3 regions of the Rhizobium ruizarguesonis genome follow, and region 1 is predicted to be linked to each of the others. Evidence: riboswitches for the same ligand, from Rfam matches in the RefSeq annotation. Region 1 holds a riboswitch; each other region holds the start of a gene.

Region 1 (7,747 bases):
GGCGAGGTTGCGGACTGTATAGTCGCAGGACACGGTAACCTCGACGGCCGGGTGGCGAACGGCGAAAACCGCGAGCGCCGCCGGCAACACCGTCTGGCTGTATTCCTCGGGAATTCCGATGCGCACAGGCCCATCCAGCGGCTTGCTGCGGATCGTCGCGGCGGCCTCGCTTAAGAGATCGATGATCCGGCGGGCGTAGGGCACGAGCTGTATGCCCGGGCGCGTGAGCAGCACGCCGCGGGCGCCCCGCTCGAAGAGAGTCTCGCCGATCGTCTCCTCGAGCCTCTTGATCTGGCTGCTGACGGCCGATTGCGTCCGCCCGATGCGCTGGGCGGCCGCGGAGAAATTGGAAGTCTCGGCAACGACCAGGAAGGTTCTGAGCAGGTCGCTCTCAATCGGCTCGTGCATGGGGAAGCCATTAAAAAAATCGATGACAGCTATCTCTACTATTCGTTTGCCTGATGTCAATTCTTGACGCACAAATAAGCCGCGTTCGACTTCCTTCTTTGAGAATATCTGCGTGACAATTGAAAATCCGGCCAGACGCCTCGCAGGCAGCGAGCACGAGAAGGGTGTGCTTCTCATCATTGCCGCGACACTTGCCTGGAGCGCGAGCGGCGTCTATTCGCGACTCCTGACGACCGACGTATGGACGGCGATCGCCTGGCGATCATTGTTCGGTGGCCTGTTCCTGCTGATCCCCTGCCTTTTCCTCGAAGGGGGCATCTCACGGCGGCAATGGCGATCCGTCTTCCATCCCACAGGTCTTGCCATGATCGCATGCCAGACCTTCAGTCAGGTATGCTTCATCGGGGCGCTTTACATGACCACCGTCGCCAATGTGACGATGATCTATGCGACCGCGCCCTTCATCGCGGCCATGCTCGGCTGGGTCATCCTCAAGGAGAGGGTCTCCAGGCGGACGTTGATTGCCGGCGGCATCTCGCTCTTCGGCGTCGCGGTCATCGTCGCCTCGTCGATCGGCGGCGGCACTGGTGTGGGAGATCTGCTGGCGCTCGGCATGACGGCGTCCTTCGCGCTCGTCATCATCATTCCGCGCATCAATCCCGGCGTGCCGAGCCTGCCTCCGACCGTCGTCAGCGCTTTCCTGACGCTGGCCATCTTTGCCCCGTTCGGTTCAGTCGGCTCGCTCGACCTGCACAACTGGGTCGTTCTCGCCGCCTTCGGTGCGACCAATTTCTCTCTCGCGCTGGTGCTCTTCCTTGCCGGGGCCAAGCGGATGCCGCCGGCCGAGGCGGCGCTGATCGGCACGATGGAAATTGTGCTCACGCCCTTCTGGGTGTGGCTGCTGTTTTCCGAACAGCCGCCCGTCGCCACCTTTTTCGGCGGCGCGATCATCCTCGGCGCCGTGCTCTGGCACACGGCCGTCGACTTCAACCGCAGCCGGCGCCCCTCGCGCCTAAAGTCTTTAGGCGGCGATTAAATCTTCCGGGACGAACCGGAAAACCGCCGTATTCGCGGGATCAATTATTTCCGCTACGCAGCGCTATTGCGACTTTGCGACTGTCGTCTTTGAGTTGCACCCATGTCGTTTTCTTGATCGCTGTTTTCCGTCAGGCATGGTTTGTTTGTACTGTTCAAGGCGCTATCTCGCAAACTGGCGAAATGGACCATTGGGAAGCCGGCCCGACGCCGGCGCTGCCCCGCAGCGGTAGAAGAACTGAAATCCTCAAGGAAATCGCCGGATAGACATCCGGAAAGATATCGAGATGGATCGGAAGGAGATTCTGGAGCCGGAAACCAGCTCTTACGCAGCAGATCGACGGATTGCGGCAGACGGTCACGAGCGGAACGACAGGCAAAAACCGTGGCGTTCACTTCACTTCTGCATCCAATCTGTCCGTTTTGAAAATTCGAATATCGCCCGGTGCGGCGGTATCCTCGTGTTGTCGACACCGGGCTGCAGAGGAGGCAGGCCGGAGGGAAGTCGCCATCGACTGCATCGGTTGCAGATCGAGGCTTTCAAACAAGTGGGAGGAATCCATGAGCAAAAATAGAGGCGTCGTCTATCTCCGGCCGGGCAAGGTCGAAGTTCGCGACATCGACGACCCGAAGCTGGAAGCGCCCGACGGCCGCCGCATCGAACACGGCGTGATCCTTAAGGTGATCTCGACCAATATCTGCGGCTCCGATCAGCACATGGTCCGCGGCCGCACGACAGCGATGCCGGGCCTCATCCTCGGTCATGAAATCACCGGCGAGATCATCGAGAAAGGCATCGACGTCGAGATGCTCGAAATCGGCGATATCGTCTCGGTGCCTTTCAATGTCGCCTGCGGCCGCTGCCGCTGCTGCAAGTCCCAGGATACCGGTGTCTGCCTGACGGTAAACCCGGCCCGCGCCGGTGGCGCTTACGGTTATGTCGACATGGGTGGCTGGATCGGCGGACAGGCGCGCTATGTCACCATTCCCTACGCAGATTTCAACCTGCTGAAGATCCCCGATCGGGACAAGGCAATGGCGAAGATCCGGGATCTCACCATGCTCTCCGACATTCTGCCCACGGGCTTTCATGGCGCGGTGCGGGCAGGCGTTGGCGTCGGCTCGACCGTCTACGTGGCAGGCGCCGGCCCCGTCGGCCTTGCGGCTGCGGCTTCGGCTCGCATTCTCGGCGCCGCTGTCGTGATGATCGGTGATTTCAACAAGGACCGTCTGGCGCATGCGGCGAAGGTCGGTTTCGAGCCGATCGACCTGTCGAAGAGCGACCGTCTCGGCGACATGATTGCGCAGGTCGTCGGCATCAACGAGGTGGACAGCGCCATCGATGCGGTCGGCTTCGAGGCACGCGGCCATTCCGGCGGGGAACAGCCGGCGATCGTGCTCAATCAGATGATGGAGATTACCCGTGCCGCGGGTTCGATCGGCATTCCCGGCCTCTACGTCACCGAGGATCCGGGCGCTGTCGACAACGCTGCCAAGCACGGCAATCTGTCGCTCCGCTTCGGCCTCGGATGGGCCAAGGCGCAGTCCTTCCACACCGGCCAGACACCGGTGATCAAATATAATCGCCAGCTCATGCAGGCGATCCTCCACGACCGGCTGCCGATTGCCGATATCGTCAACGCCAAGGTCATCCCGCTCGACGATGCCGCCGCTGGATATGAGAGCTTCGACCATGGAGCAGCGACAAAATATATCCTCGATCCGCACGGAGAGGTCGCGAAAGCCGCGTAGCGCTCACGACCGAAGACAGGGATGGTCGGGCAACAGCCCGACCGTCCCGCATTCTCGAAAATCGGCCGGTGAATTACTGGATGCTGAACGGGAAATATTTGGCGTTGATCATGTCATAGGTCCCGTCCGCCTTGATGCTCTTCAGCGCTTCGTTCAGGCGCGTCAGACGCTCCTTGTCATCCAGGCGCAGCGCGATGCCGGCGCCTTCGCCAAAATATGTGATGTCGACCAGATCCGGCCCCTTGAACTCGCAGCAGCTTCCGGCCTTGGTGTTGGCAATCCAGTCGTAGATGGCGAGTTTATCCTCAAGGATAATGTCGACACTCCCATCCGCCAGCCCCTTGTATAATTCGGGCGAAGAGCGAAAAACCGTCTTCTTCATGTCCGGATAAAGATGGTTGGCATAGGATTCCTGCGCTGTCGACGAGGTCACCCCAAGAATTTTGTCGCTGAGGGCGGCTGGGCTGACGTTACTGATCGACGAATCCTTCCGGGCGATGAACACCGACGGGCTGTTGTAGTATTTTTCGGTAAAAGCAACCTTTTGACGCCGCTCAAGGCTCATCGACATGGATGAGATGATCGCGTCGTATTTGTCGGCAACGAGATCGGGGATGATGTCGTCCCACTTCTCGATGATAAATTGGCATTCGAACTTGCCAACCTCGCACAGCGCATTGGCAATATCGATGTCGAAGCCCTGAAGCTTGTTATTTGCATCGAGATAGTTGAAGGGCGGAAATGCACCTTCGACGGCAATTCTCATCGGCATGCGATCTTGCGCAGCCAGCTGGAGCGGCAAGGCAGCGGCGAGAAGGATTCCCACCGCGCCCGTCATCAGGGCTCCGCGCACTATAGTGTGAAGGGATCTGCGCAACATCGTCGGGAGCTCCTTGGGGCGTATTCGATCTCGCCCCATAGTGCGCCGCAGCTTTTAATTCTACGTGAACGCTTCTTTGTTAGCGTCGACCAATGCGCCCGTGTCGTGGTGTTCAGGGGTCTAGGCTTGCAGATCGTTCTTCCTTCCAGCTCCAGCACGTTTCAGCAATCCTGGATCGCTTCGGGGCGAATTCTGTTTCTGATTGCCGTCAGCGGCCTTGGAGCGATCGGACTGGTCGTGCTTTCGGCACTGTGGGCGGGAACCGAGAGCGACGCTGCCGCCCTTGATCGACAGCGCCAGCTTGTGAACGCCCGCCTGCGGGAACAGGTCGATCAAGTCGCGCATGTCATCGGCCAGTTCGGCAACGGCTACCTCACCCGTGTTTATCCGGCTGCCCGGTCAAGCGGAGGTTCCTCCAGCCTCGATGCGGTTCTGACAGCGGCCGCCGGGAGCGCGATCAGCCAGACAGCAATGTCCGCCTTCGGCTACGATCAGGCCTTCGTCGTCGACGAGAAGGCGCAACTGCTGATGCTGGCGGACGCCCAAACGGAAAAGCGTTATCGCTGGATGAAGCCTCTCCTTTTGCCTCTCCTTCACGATGCCCGCCTTGGGGTGAGACAAGGCTCGGCTTCCAACGAAAGAACGCCGTCCTCGATGGAAAGCCGCCTTGCAAGCCCAGGGCGCTCCAACACTGCGTTGGCCAATCTGATGCGGCTGGAAGGTCGGCCGACGATCGTCGGCGTCGTCGCCATCAACGAAGCTGATGAGCGGCAACAGCAGACGATGCGGCAGTTCCTGATCGTCGTGCGGTTTATCGATGGTGCGGCGCTGGACGAATTGAGCCGGCAACAGGGCCTCAACGGCGCGCGCTTCGCGCGCACGGCCGATGCAGACGAAAACGAGGTTGCGTTCCAGATCGACGCCACGGCAAATGGCGAACCGATCGGCTTCATCGTATGGCGGCCCGATCTTCCAGGTTCGAGGGTGATCGGCCGATTGATGCCGGCGCTTTCGATAGCCGCCATGGTGATCGCGATCCTGTTCTCGGTCTTGCTGGTGCGCCTGCGAAGCAGTCTCGGCGAGTTGAAGAAAAGCGAGCTGCATGCAAGACAGCTTGCCTTGCATGATGTGCTGACCGACCTTCCCAATCGCGCCTTGTTCGCGATCAGGTTCGACGAGTGCCTGGCCGAGACGCAGAATTCAGCCGAGCGCTCGGCAGTCGCGCTTCTCGACCTGGACCGATTCAAAGCCGTGAACGACACGTTCGGCCATGCCGCCGGCGATGAACTCATCAGGATGGCTGCGGAGCGGATCCGCTCCCTGCTTCGTCCGGGCGACACGCTTGCCCGGCTCGGAGGGGACGAATTCGCCCTGCTTCTCCGGGACATCAAAGATCATGATCACGTGTTGCCGGCAATATGCGACGCGATCGTTGCCGAACTTGGTAAGCCCTTCCCGCTTTTGAGGGGCGAGGCGGTCGCGCGCGTCGGCGGCTCGATCGGCGTGACCGTTGTGCCAGACGCCGGGCGGAATGCCGATGACATCATGCGCTACGCCGACGTCGCGCTGTACGAAGCCAAGATGGGCGGCAGGGGCCAGTGGCGCGTCTATTCACCCTCCATGGACGGCGGCAGGAATGCGCGCGACATTCTCAAGAACGAATTGCGGGAGGTTTTGGCCAAAGGCATGACCTCATCCGCTGACGGTCCACAATCCGGTCCGATTGAGGCCCGGCCCGACTTCGGATCGCTCGAGGTCTATTACCAAACGGTACATCGCGCTGAGGCAGGATATTCGGCATCGGGTGCAGAGGCTCTCGTGCGTTGGCGTCACAGTCAGCGCGGATTGTTGACGCCTGCCAGCTTCATCCCCGTCGCCGAGGAGGGCGGCCTCATCGACGCTCTCGGTTTCTGGGTGTTGCGTGAAGCCTGCAGAGCCGCCTGCAAATGGCCGGAAGACACGTTTGTTGCGGTCAACGTGTCTCCCGCCCAGTTAAGAAGGCCAAATTTTGCCGAGGAAGTATTCGCAGTGCTGCAGGAGACTGGCCTGCCGCCGTCCCGGCTCGAGCTCGAGCTCACCGAGTCCTCGCTCATCGAGGATAACTCGGACGTCTATACGGTGCTGAAGTCGCTGCGCAGCCAGGGTGTCCAGATTTCGCTCGATGATTTCGGAACCGGCTTTTCATGTCTCAGCCATCTGCTGCGCTTCGATATCGACCGCATCAAGATCGATCGATCGTTCGTCTCGCAGCTCGGCACAAGAGCCAACGGGGCGGCCATCATCGGCGCCATCGTCGCGCTCAGCCGCAACCTCGGTATCTCGACGACGGCGGAAGGGGTCGAAACCGAATATCAACGCGACTTTCTGGCCGCCCTCGGCTGCACCGACCTCCAAGGCTACTTCTTTTCCAAACCGGTTCCTCTTGGCGACCTTGATAGTTTCCGGAAAGCTGAGAGCGCCGGGTTACTGGCGACCGCTCCAGGCGCCGTTGCCTGAGAGGCTTTTGATCTCCCGCTAAAGCATGATGCCGAAAAGTGTGAGCAGTTTCGGACGACACCATGCGTTGCGCGTCTCCGCGTCAGGTCCGTCTCGTCAGACAAAGAGGTTGAGAAAGCAATTGGTATCGTTGTAGCAATCGGTATCAAAGAGAAATAGATATGATCGCTGCAAAACCCAATTCGCTCGTTGCCCGCCTCTCTGCCCCGCCCATTCCTTCCGTCGTCGCCTGGAGCCGCGAATACAAAGGGGGAAAAGGGCCGCTCATCGATCTGTCGCAGGCCGTTCCCGGCTATCCCGCGCATCCGGAGATGCTTCGGCTCCTTGGCGAGGCGGCCGGGCAACAGGCTATGACAGGCTACGGGCCGATCGAGGGCGAACCTCTATTGCGCAAGACCTACGCGGCTCATCTTGCCGCGCTTTACGGCGCCGACATTTCCGCCGGCAACATCCACATGACCGCCGGCTGCAATCAGGCGTTCATGTGCACGGCGATTGCGCTGGCGAGAGCCGGCGATACGGTCGCGCTCACCAACCCCTTCTATTTCAATCACGACACGACGTTATCGATGCTGGGGATCGGGCGCCGATTGGTCGATTGTGACCCCGCCAGCGGCTTTCTTCCCGATCCGGGTTCGGCTGAGGCGGCGCTTGCAGCCGGCGCAAAGATGCTTGCCGTCGTGACACCCAATAATCCCACAGGGGCCGTGTATCCCCCAAGTCTGCTTCACGAGCTTTTTGTGCTTTGCCGGAAATATGGCGCCTGGCTGATCCTCGATGAAACCTATCGCGATTTTCTTGGCGAGAATTACGGACGGCCGCACTCTCTTCTCTCCGAACCGGCCTGGGAGAACACGCTCGTTCTTCTCTACAGCTTCTCGAAATCCTTCTGCATTCCTGGTCATCGACTGGGTGCAATCACGGCAGGGCCCAAACTTGTCGCCGAGATCGCCAAGGTGATGGACAATATGCAGATCTGCGCGCCGCGTTCGGCTCAGATCGCCGTTGCATCAGCCATTCCGGCGCTCGCCGAGTGGCGAGCCGGCAACCAGTTGGAGATCGCTCGTCGGGCGGAGGCGTTGAGGCTGGTCTTTTCCGGGCTGCCGGATTGGGAGATCGCCGCGATCGGCGCCTATTTCGCCTTTGTCCGCCATCCCTACGCCGATAAATCGTCTT
Region 2 (7,747 bases), on a different replicon from region 1:
CCAGGACCGCCGCGACGAGCTGGCCGGCCAGAACGGCGCCGATGACGGCGCGCGGCGCGAACTGATTGCCGCTCTCGAGCGCAATGGCTGCAACAGCGAAAACTTCTATGCCCCGAGCGATCGCAGCGCCAACGAACCGGCTCCGAGCGTCGAGGAACAGGCGATGCGCACCGATACCTTCATTCCGCTCGGCGGCGGTGACGAGGTCGATCCGCGTTACGGCGTGCCGCGGGCCGAGATGCTATCTCCGGTCAGCACCATGTGCGTGCGCAGCTGCGACGGCGGCTTCTTCCCGATCAGCTCGAACGCCACGTCGGTCGATTTCGGCCGCGACGCCCAGACCTGCGCCAAGATGTGCCCGGGCATCGAGACCGAACTATTCTATCGTGACGTGACGAGCACCGAAGCCTCGAACATGATCTCGGTCGCAACGGGCACGCCCTACAGCGCCATGAAAAATGCCTTTGCCTACAAGAACCGCACGCCCGGGGAAAAATCCTCCTGCGCCTGCAATCTCACCGCCTATTATGAGGAGATGCGCTCCAAGCAGGCGGTGAGCGAACCGCCGCAGCAGGGCTCCATCACCACCATCCGCACCAATCCCCCGGCGAAGGATGCCGCCGCGCCGCAACCATCCGTTCCCGAGCGCCCCTACGATCCCACGCAGAACCGCGTCCGTCAGGTCGGCCCGCAGTTTCTGGCCGGCGATCAGGGCTCGATCGACCTCGCCAATCCGGCAACGCCTGGCCCGCAGCCACAACAGCAGTGATATCAAATCATGCCACCCAAAACTGCGCAGCGGTTTTGGGACTACGACATGCATCTTCGATGCGACGCGCTTGATTTAGGGCTCGCTCCGTCCCCATCCATCATGAAAGACGAGTTCATCGAGCGGCAGCCGCTGCCGCCAGCCTTTGACGGAGAGTTCCGGCTCGTCATAGAGCCGATCGACGAAACCGGCACAGAGCCAGGCGACCACCTCGATATGCTCGGGTATGCCGAGAATGCTCTTCAGGTCGCCTTCATGAAAGATGCTGACCCAGCCGATGCCGACCCCTTCCGCCCGCGCCGCAAGCCAGAGGTTCTGGATGGCGCAGACTGTGGAATAGCTATCCATCCTCGGATTGTGCGTGCGCCCCAACACTACGCTGCCACTGCGCGTGGGATCGCAGGTCACGCATATGCCGAGCGGCGCCTCGACAATGCCTTCGAGCTTGAGCGAGCGGTAGGCCTGCCGCCGTTCCCCTTCGAACATCAGCGCCGCCTCCTCATTGGCCCTCGCAAAAGCATCCCGGACGCGCGCCTGCACGGTTGCGCTTTTCACCAGAATGAAATTCCACGGCTGCATGAAGCCGACTGAGGGCGCGTGGTGGGCGGCCGTCAGCAGCCGCTGCACAAGTTCGTCCGGCAAGGGATCGGGCAGGAACTGGCTGCGGACGTCCCGCCGCGTCATGATCGCATGATAGACGGCCTCGCGTTCGGCCAAAGAAAAACCGGACGCCACCGAAAGGGCATCCTCATCAAAGGGTCGCATCGTCAAATCCCCAACAACGCAACCGCCCCGCCGTCCGCGCGGATCGGTCTATCTTGCCAGGCCGGTCTTCTGACTGGGCGTCATTCGTCTGCCGCAGCCTTCCCGGCAAGAAGCCAGTGGCGTGATGAAGCGGCAAACGTCGGCCTTACAGCGTTGGGCACGTTCCGGCTTTGCACCGGATTCCCGATTCTCCCGCCTTACCGGCGGGCACCTGACGGCGCATCTATTTCAGGAAAGCGCGGCTGCGGCAAGGCGGCCCGCATGACGCCGCCGATACGCTGCATGCGACATCGATTTCATGGACAGAGGCGCATTGCTGCCTTAGAAACAAACCGATCCTGACCGACGCCCATGGCGCCGCACTTTTTCTCTTTGCATTTCGGTTGCCCGTGCCCCGCCTCACGCCCATGATCCTTGCGGTCGCCCTGTTCATGGAACAGATGGATTCCACCGTGATCGCCACCAGCCTGCCGGCAATCGCCGCCGATATCGGTACCTCGCCGATCGCGCTGAAGCTTGCCGTCACGAGTTATCTCGTGGCGCTGGCGATCTTCATCCCGATCAGCGGCTGGATGTCCGATCGTTTCGGCGCGCGCAACATTTTCCGCATGGCGATCTTCGTTTTCATGATCGGCTCGATCGCCTGCGCCTTTTCCAACTCGATCACAGCCTTCGTCGTCTCGCGCCTGATTCAGGGCGCCGGCGGCTCGATGATGACGCCGGTCAGCCGCTTGCTGCTGGTCCGGGGAACACCGCGCCACGAACTCGTCGATGCCATGGCCTGGCTCACCATCCCCGCCCTGATCGGCCCGATCATGGGTCCGCCGATCGGCGGTTTCCTCACCACCTACCTCACCTGGCACTGGATCTTCTGGATCAACGTCCCGATCGGCGTGCTCGGCATCATCCTCGTCACCCGTTTCCTGCCGGCGGTCGAGCCGCGCAGTCCGCGGCCGATGGACTTCCCCGGCTTCTGCCTTTGCGGCATAGGCTTCTCCGGCTTCGTCTTCGGCCTGTCGGTGATCAGCCTGCCGGCCGTGCCCGTCATCTACGGTTATGCCACGGTTGCAATCGGCATCCTTGCCGGCCTCCTCTATCTCCTGCATGCCCGCCGCGCACCCAATCCGCTTCTCGACCCGAAGATGTTCCGTTACCCGATGTTCCGGGCGGCGATCCTCGGCGCCTCGAATTTCCGCATGGGGCTCGGCGCCCTGCCCTTCCTGATGCCATTGATGCTGCAGCTCGGCTTCGGCCTGACGCCGCTGCAATCGGGCTCGGTCACCTTCGTCAGCGCGCTCGGCTCCATGGGCTCGAAATTCGCCGCCTCGCGCACCTTCAAGGCGTTCGGCTTCCGCACCGTCATATCAATCACCACTTTGCTGGCGGCGATCTTCCTCGGCATCAACGGCCTTTTCACCGCCGAGACGCCGCTGTTCCTGATCATGGCCTGCCTGCTGATCGGCGGCCTGTTCCGCTCCATGGCTTTCTCGGGCGTCAACGCCATGGCCTTCGGCGATGTCGACGACGCCGACAGCAGCCAGGCAACCGCGATCAATGCCGTTGCCCAGCGTATCTCCATGGCGATGGGTGTGGCGATCGCCGGCGGCATCCTCGAAATTTCGAGCAGCTTTCACGACGGCAGGCTGCTGGTCTCGGATTTCCACGTCGCCTTCTTCAGCGTCTCGGCGATTTCGGCGCTGGCCTGTATCACCTTCCTGCGCCTGCCGCGCGATGCCGGGGCGGAACTGACGGCGCGTGGCCGCAAGCGCCGGCACGCCGAGCCCGAAGAGGCCGTGGCGGAAAATAGCTGATCGAGACAGATCTGCCTGGCGCGATGGAAGCATTCCTCACCCGCCGGTTCGCAAGACTCGGCGCCGGCAGACGCCAGGGTGAAATGACCCGCGTGTACCCCAGCACCCCATTCTACTTTATGATTTATTCACACATCAAATACACACTGCGTTTGCGCGTTTTGGGTCGCAATTCGGACATGGGCATGAGGGCTCGTGATGTGATCGTCAGCGTCGATGCCCGTATTGATACGCCAGTCGGGAACATGTCCGACTGAGCCGCAATTCTAGGCCGCCGCGGAATGTTCCAATTTTTGAAGACGATGCCTCTGACCGCCAAGCTGGCGGCGATTATCGTTGCCGTGAACCTCTGCGGCATTTCCGCTTTCGCCACCTATACCTGGATGTACGAAACCCGGGCCTTGATCGATGGCGCCAAGGCGAACTGGTCCAAGGATGCCGAGCAATTTGCATCTCTGGCAGCGGGCGGCGTGAAATGGGGGAAGGCGAACGCCGTTCGAGAGGCTTATTCGCTCTATCGCGACGACCCCTCGCTCGATCTCGTGCAGTTTGCCGCATTCAACGCTGAACCTGCCGCCGTCGATACCTGGGCGCGCGATGGCGTTAGTGGGTTGCCCGCACCAACCGATCTGGCGAAGAGCCTCAGCGCGAAACCGGAAAAGACCACCATCGATGACGGTAGAATATCTGCCGGCGTCGTGACGATCATCGCGCCGCTCCCGCTGGATAAGTCGGGCAAGGCCACCGGTTACATCGTCACGAACTGGTCCGTCGAAAAAATCGCTTCCGAAGTCAGGCAGAAAGTTCTCATTTCGCTGCTCACGCAGTCCGCGATCACCGCCATGGCCGTCGTTGCCTTCCTTCTCGCCATGCGCAGCCTGGTCGGCCGGCCCATCAGGGTGATCAGCGAACGGATCAGCGCGCTGCAGAAAGGCGATCTGGTCTCACCCGTCACCTACAGGGAAAACGGCGATGAAATCGGCTTTCTGGCGCGGGCCCTGGAAGTTTTCCGCCACGAGGCGATTGCCAAGGTCGAAAGAGAGCAGGCCGCCGCCGAGCAGAGTGCTTCGCTCGACGCCGAGCGGGCGCGCAACGCAATGTTGACGGAAGAGGCCAGCAACACGCAGCGGCTGGTGATGCACGCTCTTGAAAATGCCTTGGAACAGCTCGCCGCGGGCGACTTTTCGATACATCTGGCCGATGTCGGTCCTGAATTCGATAAATTGCGGCAGGATTTCAACAACATGGTCGATGCGGTCGCAGCCGCTCTGACAGAGATCAAGACCGCCTCCGTGGCTGTCGAAACCGGCTCGAGCGAGCTGGCGACCTCCGCGGATCAGCTCGCAAGACGGACCGAGCAACAGGCAGCAGCATTGGAACAGACCGCTGCGGCACTGGACGAGGTGACCACCACTGTCAGAACATCGTCGCAACGGGCTGAAAATGCCGGGCAGTTGGTCGAGGAGACAAAGCGGAGCGCCCATGTCTCGGCGACGGTGGTGCGCGATGCGATCGGCGCGATGGACCGGATTCAAACCTCGTCAAGCCAGATCGGCCGCATTATCGGCGTCATCGACGAAATCGCCTTCCAGACGAACCTGCTGGCGCTGAACGCCGGTGTCGAGGCGGCGCGCGCCGGCGAGGCCGGCAAGGGTTTTGCGGTCGTTGCGCAGGAAGTGCGTGAACTCGCCCAGCGGTCGGCAAATGCCGCAAAGGAAATCAAGAACCTGATCAACGTATCCGGCCAGGAAGTTGCCGCGGGCGTCGGGCTGGTGAACGAAACCGGTGACGCACTCCTGAAGATCGAGGAACAGATCAACCGCATCAGCGATAGCATCGCTTCCATCGTCCAATCCTATCGCGAACAGGCGACGGGTCTGCAGGAAATCAACAGTGCGATCAACCAGATGGATCAGACGACACAGCAGAACGCGGCAATGGTCGAGGAAACCAACGCGGCCTGCCACGAACTGCTGTCGCAAGGACGCCTTCTGCAGGACTCGGCCGGCAGGTTCGTCGTCGGTGCGTCTACCGCCAGCCAGCCCAAACCCGTTCAAGCCGCCCGCCAAGCTCGTCCCGAGCCCAGAGCCTTCGCGCAGCGTCATGCAGGAAGTGCCGCCGTTGCCGCTGCTCCCGGTGCCTGGGAGGAGTTCTGACGTCGTCTGCATCCGATAAGCCTTAGTTCTCAGCAACCTATAATCAGGAAGGAAACGCTTATGAAGAAAATCGTGCCCGCATTTCTTTTGGCCTGCACCGCATTTGCCATGCCCATGGGCGTATCCATGGCGCAGGATGCCAAGCTTGCCCCGATCTCCGACTACGTGACAAGCGATGTAAAGCCCTGGCTTAACGACCCTGCCATCATCGAGGCTATCAAGGCGCAGAACGCTACCAACGCCAATCTCAGTGCGGCAGATATCGACGCCCTCGACAAGAAGTGGCGTGCCGAAGTCGATGGCTCAGACCACTCGATGATCGACGGCGTGCTCAACAATGCACTGTCGAAATTCCTTCAGGGAAAGAAGGAGGCTTCCGGCGGCAAGATCACGGAAATCTTCGTCATGGATGCAAAAGGCCTGAATGTCGGTCAAAGCGACACCACATCGGATTACTGGCAGGGCGACGAGGCCAAGTTCCAGAAGTCCTTCGGCGCCGGCAAGGACGCCGTCTTCGTCGATGAGATCGAAAAGGATGAATCGACCCAGACGCTGCAGTCGCAGGCAAGCGTCACGATTTCAGACGACAAGGGCACGCCGATCGGCGCCATCACCGTCGGTGTCAACGTCGACGCCCTCTGATATCAGGAACCGCGCTTAGTTCGTAAAGCAGTGCAAATGCATGGCGCCCAAAAGCATAGGCGATATGCATAAACAACGACTTGGAGCACGTCGCATAAGACAGATCGAATGCGACGTGCTTTGTGGGTCCCCGGGTGTATCTTCCACAAGAGCGCCCGATTTTCAGACAGAAAATTCTACGTGACAACGCCTGGGCGTGACGCTACATACGCGCCATGTCGATCACATCAATCAACGCCTCGCGATTTTATTGGTACCGCTGCTCACAGCGGATGCGGGTCCATGCGTAACTGAATTCGACGCGACGACAACCCGAACAGCCGCTAGTCTACCTGGCGGCTTTTTTGTTCCGCCGGTATGACCAAACAGGAGCCATACCGTGTCTGATACCATTGACGATCTGCGTATCGTCGAAATCACCCCGCTGACCAAACCCGCCGATATCATCGCGGAAATTCACCGCAATGTTGCTGTCACAGACACCGTGACCAGCAACCGTGATGCGATCCATAAGATTCTCCAGGGCGAGGACGATCGCCTGATCGTCGTCATCGGCCCCTGCTCCATCCATGACCCCGTTGCCGCCAGGGAATATGCCGAACGGCTGGCGGAACAGCGCCGCCGCTTCGCCGGCGATCTCGAGATCGTCATGCGCGTCTACTTCGAAAAGCCCCGCACGACCGTCGGCTGGAAGGGCCTCATCAACGATCCGCATCTCGACGGCAGCTACCGCATCGAGGAAGGGTTGAGGATTGCGAGACGCCTGCTGCTCGATATCAATGCCATGGGTCTTCCGGCCGGCGTCGAATTCCTCGACACGATCACGCCGCAGTACATCGCCGACCTCGTCAGCTGGGGCGCGATCGGCGCGCGCACCACCGAAAGCCAGATCCATCGGCAGCTCGCCTCCGGCCTCTCCTGCCCGATCGGCTTCAAGAACGGCACCGATGGCGGCGTTCGCGTCGCGCTCGACGCCATCCTCGCCGCCTCGCAGCCGCATCACTTCCCGGCCGTGACCAAGGATGGACAGGCGGCAATTGCCTCGACGACAGGCAATGAGGATTGCCACATCATCCTGCGCGGCGGCAAACGGCCCAACTATGAAGCGGCCGACGTCGAAGCGGTCACCGGTGAAGCCGTCAAGCTCGGCGTCGCCCCGCGCATCCTCATCGATGCCAGCCACGCCAACAGCGGCAAGGATCCGATGAACCAGCCGCTCGTCGTCAAATCCGTGGCCGCGCAGATCGCCGCCGGAAACGGCGACATCAAGGGCATGATGATCGAAAGCAACCTCGTCGCCGGCCGCCAGGACCTCGTTCCCGGCAAGCCGCTGGTCTACGGCCAGTCCATCACCGATGGCTGCATCGACTGGGATATGTCGGTCGCCGTGCTGGAAGACCTGGCGACATCCGCCCGCGAGCGGCGCCGGACCCGCGTTTAGTCGGCCGGAAAATAGCGGACATAGGCGAATTCTTTGCCATCAGGAGACCAGCAGGGCACGTTGATCGTGCCCTGCCCTCCAAAGAGCTCGAACAGCGTCTTCAGATTGCCGCCGTCCATGTCCATCAGCCGCAGCCGCACGTCGAGATCGCGCGGATGGTCGA
Region 3 (7,747 bases), on a different replicon from region 1:
CGCTTCAGGGTGACCGATTGCGACTGCCGCTCTTCCCGACAACGACGATCGGCTCGTTCCCGCAAACATCGGAAGTGCGCAAGTCGCGCGCGGCCTATGCAAAGGGTGCAATCAGCGAAGCCGACTACGAAGTCTTCCTGAAAAAAGAGACGGAATCGGCGATCCGCTGGCAGGAGGAGATCGGCCTCGACGTGCTTGTTCACGGCGAGTTCGAGCGCAACGACATGGTGCAGTATTTCGGCGAACAGCTTTCAGGCTTCGCCTTCACCGCCCATGCCTGGGTGCAGAGCTACGGTTCGCGCTATGTCCGCCCGCCGATCATCTTCGGCGACGTCTCACGCCCGAAGCCGATGACGGTGGAATGGTGGCGCTACGCGCAGTCGCTGACGGAAAAGCCAGTGAAGGGCATGCTGACGGGACCGGTGACGATCCTCAACTGGTCCTTCGTCCGCGACGATCTTGCGCGTGCAGATGTCAGCCGGCAGATCGCGCTGGCGATCCGCGACGAGGTGATCGATCTCGAAAAGGCGGGCGCGGCGATGATCCAGATCGACGAGGCAGCCCTTCGCGAAGGCCTGCCGCTGCGAAAGGCCGATTGGAAGACCTATCTCGACTGGGCGGTGGAAAGCTTCCGCCTGTGCTCGACCGGCGTTGCCGACCAGACGCAGATCCATACGCATATGTGCTATTCGGAGTTCAACCAGATCATCGATGCCATTGCCGCGATGGATGCCGACGTCATCTCCATCGAGACTTCCCGTTCGAAGATGGAGCTGCTGGAAGCCTTCCGAAGCTACAAATATCCGAACGAAATCGGCCCCGGCGTCTACGATATCCATTCGCCGCGCGTTCCCGAGGTCGGCGAGATGACCGAGCTCATGCAGCTTGCCCGCGGTCGGCTTTCCGATGGGCAATTATGGGTCAATCCGGATTGCGGCCTGAAGACCCGCAAATGGGAAGAAGTGCGTCCGGCGCTCGTCAACATGGTCGCCGCCGCTCATGTGTTGCGGACCATGGGTCGGTGAGGGGCGCTTAAATCTCCGCAACATCTCGAGGAGCCGGCTTTTGCGGGCTCCTTTTATGAACGGGTTCTCCACAGCGCTTTTCCGTTAACGCTTCGTTATCCACATCATACACAGGCACGGCGATTCGTTGTCGCCATTGCTGTGCCGCCACAACAATCTGTTGACGCAATCAGCGATTCGCGTACCATATCTAGTGTTCGAGGTTCCGTCGATTCGTGAGGATCGGCGGCTAAGACGGGAATACGGTGCGCTTCGCCATCATGGCGCGGCAATGCCGGAGCTGCCCCCGCAACTGTAAGCGGCGAGCAACTGTCCGATTTCAGGTCACTGGAGCATGATGCTCCGGGAAGGCTGGGGCAGGGTGCTTTGACCCGTGAGCCAGGAGACCTGCCTCGAACGAAACGTCCACGGGCGGGGTGTCCGGAAGGTCGCGTTGCATGGCTGCGGGGAATGTCCGCATCGCGTTTCGCGGGCCCGAGCCTCCGCCCCCGAAACCTTCGCATTGAGCCACTTCGGGGTGAAGTCATGTCAGTATCTCAGTTCAGGCCGCCACCCGCTAGAGGTAGAGGGCGGAGTACGCCCAGCGGCTAAACAGCCGCATAGCTCAAATCACCAGAGATTTTTCGACGGATATCGACAGATTTCCGATCAATGTCCTGCGTCCCAATCGCGTCGTCACGAGGAATATCATGACCATTACCGTCTACAGCAAGCCTGCCTGCGTCCAGTGCACTGCCACCTACCGCGCCCTCGACCGGTTGGGCGTCGATTATGACATCGTCGATATCTCTGAGGATGCCGAAGCGCTCGATCGGGTCCGCAGCCTCGGCTACATGCAGGCGCCTGTCGTCATCGCCGGCGAGCGGCATTGGGCCGGCTTCCGTCCCGACATGATCAGCGCGCTTTCCTGAGGAAAGGCGATGGGCCTGATCGTCTATTATTCCAGCCGGTCCGAGAACACCCATCGGTTCGTCGCCAAGCTCGGACTGCGCGCGGCGCGCATTCCGTCAAGTGGCGCGGACGCGTTCCATATCCGCGAACCCTTCGTGCTGATCGTGCCGACCTATAGCGGCGACGGCGGCAAGGATGCCGTTCCCAAGCAGGTGATCCGTTTCCTCAACGATACGGAAAATCGAGGACACATCCGCGGCGTGATTGCCGCGGGCAACAGCAATTTCGGCGAAACATACGGGCTCGCCGGCGACGTGATCTCAAGGAAGTGCCAGGTGCCTTACCTCTACAGGTTCGAACTGCTGGGCACAGAAGCGGATGTCGCCAACGTCAAACACGGAATGGAACGGTTTTGGACACGGGAACAACTCTGACGCGGGATGCGGGCGCAAAACCGCATAACACTTTTGCTCATCCCGCCGGCGAACGCCCTTTGAAAGCGGCGGAAACGCTCGACTACCACGCGCTGAATGCGATGCTGAACCTCTATGACGATCAGGGGCGGATCCAGCTCGACAAGGATCGAATGGCGGCCAAGCAGTATTTCCTGCAGCATGTGAACCAGAACACGGTGTTCTTTCACAATCTCCGGGAAAAGCTCGATTACCTCGTGACCGAGGGCTATTACGAGCAGGAGGTTCTCGACCAGTATTCCTTCAATTTCGTGCGGGATCTGTTCGACCAGGCCTATGCCAAGAAGTTCCGTTTCCCGACCTTCCTCGGCGCCTTCAAATATTACACCAGCTATACGCTGAAGACCTTCGACGGAAAGCGCTATCTCGAGCGCTATGAGGACCGCATCTGCATGGTGGCGCTGGCCTTGGCGCGCGGCGACGAGACCCTTGCCCGCGACATGGTCGACGAGATCATTTCCGGCCGCTTCCAGCCGGCGACGCCGACCTTCCTCAATGCCGGCAAGAAGCAGCGCGGCGAACTGGTTTCCTGCTTTCTGCTGCGCGTCGAAGACAATATGGAATCGATCGGCCGGTCGATCAATTCGGCGCTGCAATTGTCGAAGCGCGGCGGCGGCGTGGCGCTGTCGCTGACGAATATCCGCGAGGCGGGCGCGCCGATCAAGCATATCGAGAACCAATCGTCGGGCATCATCCCTGTCATGAAGCTGCTCGAAGACAGTTTCTCCTATGCCAACCAGCTCGGCGCACGGCAGGGCGCGGGGGCCGTCTATCTCAATGCCCACCACCCCGATATCATGCGCTTCCTCGATACCAAGCGCGAAAATGCCGACGAGAAGATCCGCATCAAGACGCTTTCGCTCGGCGTCGTCGTGCCCGACATCACCTTCGAACTCGCGAGGAACAACGAGGACATGTACCTGTTCTCGCCCTATGACGTGGAGCGCGTCTATGGCGTGCCCTTCACCGAGATTTCGGTGACGGAAAAGTACCGCGAGATGGCGGACGAAGCCCGCATCTCCAAGAAGAAGATCAAGGCGCGCGAATTCTTCCAGGTGCTTGCCGAAATCCAGTTCGAGAGCGGCTATCCCTACATCATGTTCGAGGACACAGTGAACCGGACGAACCCGATCGCCGGGCGCATCTCGATGAGCAATCTCTGCTCGGAGATCCTGCAGGTGAGCGAGGCGAGCGAATATAATGACGACCTCTCCTACAAGCATCTCGGCAAGGACATTTCCTGCAATCTCGGCTCGCTGAATATCGCGGCGGCAATGGATTCGGCCGATTTCGGCAAGACGATCGAAACCTCGATCCGGGCGCTGACGGCTGTTTCCGACATGAGCCACATCTCTTCGGTTCCCTCGATCGAGAAGGGCAATGACGAGAGCCATGCGATCGGCCTCGGCCAGATGAACCTGCACGGTTATCTCGCCCGCGAACGCATCTTCTACGGCTCCGAGGAAGGCGTCGATTTCACCAATATCTATTTCTATACGGTGACCTATCACGCAATCCGCGCCTCGAACCTGCTGGCGGTCGAGCGGGGCCAGAGCTTCAAGGGCTTCGAGGACTCGAAATATGCCTCCGGCGAATATTTCGACAAATATGCGGAGCAGCGCTGGGAGCCGGCGACGGAGACGGTGAGGGCGCTGTTCGAGACGTCAGGCATTCACATTCCGACGCAGGAAGACTGGGCCGCGTTGAAGAAGGCGGTGATGGCCTCCGGCCTCTATAACCAGAACCTGCAGGCGGTGCCGCCGACAGGCTCGATCTCCTATATCAACCACTCGACCTCCTCGATCCATCCGATCGTCTCGAAGATCGAGATCCGCAAGGAAGGCAAGATCGGCCGCGTCTATTATCCGGCGCCATTCATGACCAACGACAATCTCGATTATTATCAGGATGCCTATGAAATCGGGCCGGAGAAGATCATCGACACCTATGCGGCGGCGACCCAGCATGTCGACCAAGGCCTGTCGCTGACCTTGTTCTTCCGCGACACGGCAACGACGCGCGACATCAACAAGGCGCAGATCCATGCCTGGAAGAAGGGCATCAAGACGATCTACTACATCCGCCTTCGCCAGATGGCGCTGTCCGGCACCGAGGTGCAGGGCTGCGTATCCTGCACGCTGTGATTTGATATTTCGCTCCGGAGCATTTGCCCCTCACCCTAACCCTCTTCCCGTTCTGACGGGGAGAGGGGACTTGCCACACGAACCGGCAATAAAAGACGGAAAAGGGTGCGGCATATCCCCTTCGCCCCGCTGGCGGGGAGAGGTGCCGGCAGGCGGATGAGGGGCGCCCAGACATATTCCTCAAGAGGGACCACCTAATGAACATGCAAATCAAACCCGCTTCCCGCGTGCGCGCCGTCAACTGGAACCGCATCGAGGACGATAAGGATCTCGAAGTCTGGAACCGGCTCACCGGCAACTTCTGGCTGCCGGAAAAGGTGCCGCTTTCCAACGACATTCCCTCCTGGGCAACGCTGACGGCGGCCGAACAGCAGCTGACCGTCCGCGTCTTCACCGGATTGACGCTGCTCGACACGATCCAGAACGGCGTCGGTTCCATCCGGCTGATGGAGGATGCGGCTACGCCGCATGAGGAGGCGGTGCTTTCCAACGTCTCCTTCATGGAGGCGGTGCATGCGCGCTCCTATTCGTCGATCTTCTCGACGCTGTGCTCGACGCCCGATGTCGACGACGCCTATCGCTGGTCGGAGGAGAACGAATTCCTGCAGCGGAAATCGACGCTGATCATGGAGCAGTATCGCTCCGGTGATCCGTTGAAGAAAAAGGTTGCGAGCGTTTTCCTCGAAAGCTTCCTGTTCTATTCCGGCTTCTACCTGCCGATGTACTGGTCGAGCCGCGCCAAGCTGACCAACACGGCCGACATGATCCGGCTGATCATCCGCGACGAAGCGGTGCACGGCTATTATATCGGTTACAAGTTCCAGCGCGGGCTGGAACGCCTCGGCGACGAGCGGAAGCAGGAGATCAAGGATTTCGCCTTCGAGCTGCTGCTCGAACTCTATGACAACGAGGCGAAATATACCGAAGCGCTCTATGACGGCGTCGGACTGACCGAGGACGTCAAGAAATTCCTGCATTACAATGCCAACAAGGCGCTGATGAACCTCGGCTATGAGGCGCTGTTCCCGGCTGAGGCCTGCAAGGTCAATCCGGCGATCCTGTCGGCGCTTTCGCCGAATGCCGACGAGAACCACGACTTCTTCTCCGGCTCCGGTTCCTCCTATGTCATCGGCAAGGCGGTGGCGACCGAGGATGAGGACTGGGATTTCTGAGGCTTGATCGCCGTCTGCCTCTTATCATTTGCTCTCTCATCGCCCACATTCAGCGGAAACTAAATTCTATCCTCGCCGATGATGTGGCGTAGCGGGAGTTTTTGATGTCGTCTTTTTTGAACAAGGCCGGGGCTGCCGTTGAAGCGGGCGAAGGCGTCTGGCCGATCCGCAGAAGACGGATTCTCGACTGGCTGGTGAACGAGACGCGCGGCGAGCGGTTCATCGACAATATCCTGGTGGAAATGTGCGAGAAGCTGCTGGCGGCAGGGGTGCCGGTGGCGCGGGTGACATTGCATTTCAGGACGAACCATCCGCAATGGATCGGCGCCCGCATCCTCTGGAAGGAAGGCCTGGCAGAGGCGAAGATCAACACTTTCGCCTATGGTGTCGAAAATACGCCGGAGTTCCTGAAGAGCCCCGTCAACGCGATCCATCAGGGATCGGAGGAGGTGCGTAGACAGCTGGAAGGCACAGCCGAAGGCGACGAGGATTCATTCTATCAGGAACTGCGCGATGACGGCCTCACAGAGTATATCGCGTGGCCCCTCGAGCATACTTTCGGCAAACGGCATGTCGCGACATTTTCGACCAGCCGGCCGGGCGGTTTTACGAGCGAGCATGTCGATTTCCTGCGTGATCTGCTGCCGGCCCTGACGCTCGTCAGCGAAATCCGGCTGAAGAACATCATGGCGCGCACGCTGCTGCAGACCTATGTCGGACCGCATGCGAGCGAACAGATCCTGTCGGGCGTCACGACGCGCGGCAGCGGCGCGACCGTTGGGGCGGCAATCATGATCTGCGACCTGCGCGACTTTACGGCGATCTCCGATCTCTGGCCGCGTGACGATGTCATCCATCTGCTCAACGATTACTTCGACGCCATGTCCGACCCGATCGAACGGTATGGCGGAGAGATCCTGAAGTTCATGGGCGACGGATTGCTGGCGATCTTCCCTCTGAGCAAGGACACGGCCTGTCACGATCTGCTGCAGGCGATCCGCGAAGGGCAGGCGTTGATGGCGCAATTGAACCAGCAATATGCGGGCAACGGACGCGAACCGCTGCGCTACGGCGTCGGGGTGCATGTCGGTGACGTCATGTACGGCAATATCGGCTCGCGCCGGCGGTTGGATTTCACCGTCATCGGCCCGGCGGTCAATGTCGCCTCGCGACTGGAAACCCTGACCAAGGAGGTCAAGCGTCCGGTGCTCTTGTCGCGGGCCTTTGTCGAAATGGCGGGCTGCGCGAAGGACATGGATAGTCTCGGCACCTTCCCGCTGCGCGGGCTTGGAGAGCCCGTCGATGTTTTCGCCTTTCCGGAGCACGTCGCTGCATAATTTTCAGCGCAGGCGGGCTCATACGCCTCGTTTGTTTCCCCAGAGCAGCACGTGCAATTGCGGTAGTACGCGGACTTCAAACCATTGGTCGGCCGTCACTCTTTCGACAAGCCAGTGCATCCGATCCATCACGCCGTCGATATCAATGCGTGCGTTATCGTCATCGAGCGGCGGCGGCGTATGATTGCCGGGCTGAAGGAACAACGGAATTTGGGGATAGCGCTGACCCGCGCGCTGGGCGAATTGGTAGTCGGTATCGTCGAAGACAACAATCTTCAATGCGACCTCCGGTCCGCCGGCGGCCAGTTGAAGACAGTGATCCACCTGATCCCAATCCGTCAGCATTCCGCTTGATGGCGGTTTGGGGCTGATGACCAGGGTGTCGAGATCGCGAAACCAGGCCTGGGCTACGCTTCCCTGTGTTTCCAGGGCAAAGCGGTATCCTTGCGAATGGCCAAGCTCGATAAGCGGCCTTAAGGGCTGTATCGCCGGATTGCCTCCGGAAAGGGAAACCGTCAGTGGCTTTCCCCCAGAGAGTTCCGTGACCTTATGCCAGACCGCCTCAGTGGACATGGGAATCCATTGATCCCGGAACGCGCTGTCGACCGCGTGAAGACTGTCGCACCAGGAACATCGATAGTCACAGCCGCCTGTCCTCACGAACACCGTCGGCAGCCCGATCAAGGCACCTTCACCCTGTATGGT

Evidence for each region. A riboswitch is a leader RNA that binds a small molecule or an ion and turns the genes downstream of it on or off. The one in region 1 is predicted to bind cobalamin.
Region 2: another riboswitch for cobalamin. It lies ahead of bluB (5,6-dimethylbenzimidazole synthase); the one in region 1 lies ahead of fdhA (formaldehyde dehydrogenase, glutathione-independent).
Region 3: another riboswitch for cobalamin. It lies ahead of nrdH (glutaredoxin-like protein NrdH); the one in region 1 lies ahead of fdhA (formaldehyde dehydrogenase, glutathione-independent).

What each region holds. Positions count from the first base shown of each region.
Region 1 is NZ_CP071681.1:540,246-547,992, reverse strand. Features, by position in the region: gene J3P73_RS33635 (LysR substrate-binding domain-containing protein) at 1-408, opposite strand, end outside; gene J3P73_RS33630 (DMT family transporter) at 521-1,444, shown strand; cobalamin riboswitch at 1,585-1,785, shown strand; gene fdhA (formaldehyde dehydrogenase, glutathione-independent) at 2,005-3,195, shown strand; gene J3P73_RS33620 (ABC transporter substrate-binding protein) at 3,269-4,075, opposite strand; gene J3P73_RS33615 (putative bifunctional diguanylate cyclase/phosphodiesterase) at 4,181-6,571, shown strand; gene J3P73_RS33610 (aminotransferase) at 6,733-7,747, shown strand, end outside.
Region 2 is NZ_CP071678.1:2,753,252-2,760,998, forward strand. Features, by position in the region: gene J3P73_RS13640 (DUF2865 domain-containing protein) at 1-769, shown strand, start outside; gene bluB (5,6-dimethylbenzimidazole synthase) at 845-1,534, opposite strand; cobalamin riboswitch at 1,577-1,764, opposite strand; gene J3P73_RS13650 (DHA2 family efflux MFS transporter permease subunit) at 1,942-3,345, shown strand; gene J3P73_RS13655 (HAMP domain-containing methyl-accepting chemotaxis protein) at 3,627-5,501, shown strand; gene J3P73_RS13660 (cache domain-containing protein) at 5,562-6,143, shown strand; gene J3P73_RS13665 (3-deoxy-7-phosphoheptulonate synthase) at 6,523-7,584, shown strand; gene J3P73_RS13670 (TolB family protein) at 7,581-7,747, opposite strand, start outside.
Region 3 is NZ_CP071678.1:4,492,348-4,500,094, reverse strand. Features, by position in the region: gene metE (5-methyltetrahydropteroyltriglutamate--homocysteine S-methyltransferase) at 1-1,025, shown strand, start outside; cobalamin riboswitch at 1,209-1,434, shown strand; gene nrdH (glutaredoxin-like protein NrdH) at 1,715-1,936, shown strand; gene nrdI (class Ib ribonucleoside-diphosphate reductase assembly flavoprotein NrdI) at 1,946-2,350, shown strand; gene nrdE (class 1b ribonucleoside-diphosphate reductase subunit alpha) at 2,329-4,533, shown strand; gene nrdF (class 1b ribonucleoside-diphosphate reductase subunit beta) at 4,731-5,705, shown strand; gene J3P73_RS22020 (adenylate/guanylate cyclase domain-containing protein) at 5,810-7,042, shown strand; gene queE (7-carboxy-7-deazaguanine synthase QueE) at 7,061-7,747, opposite strand, start outside.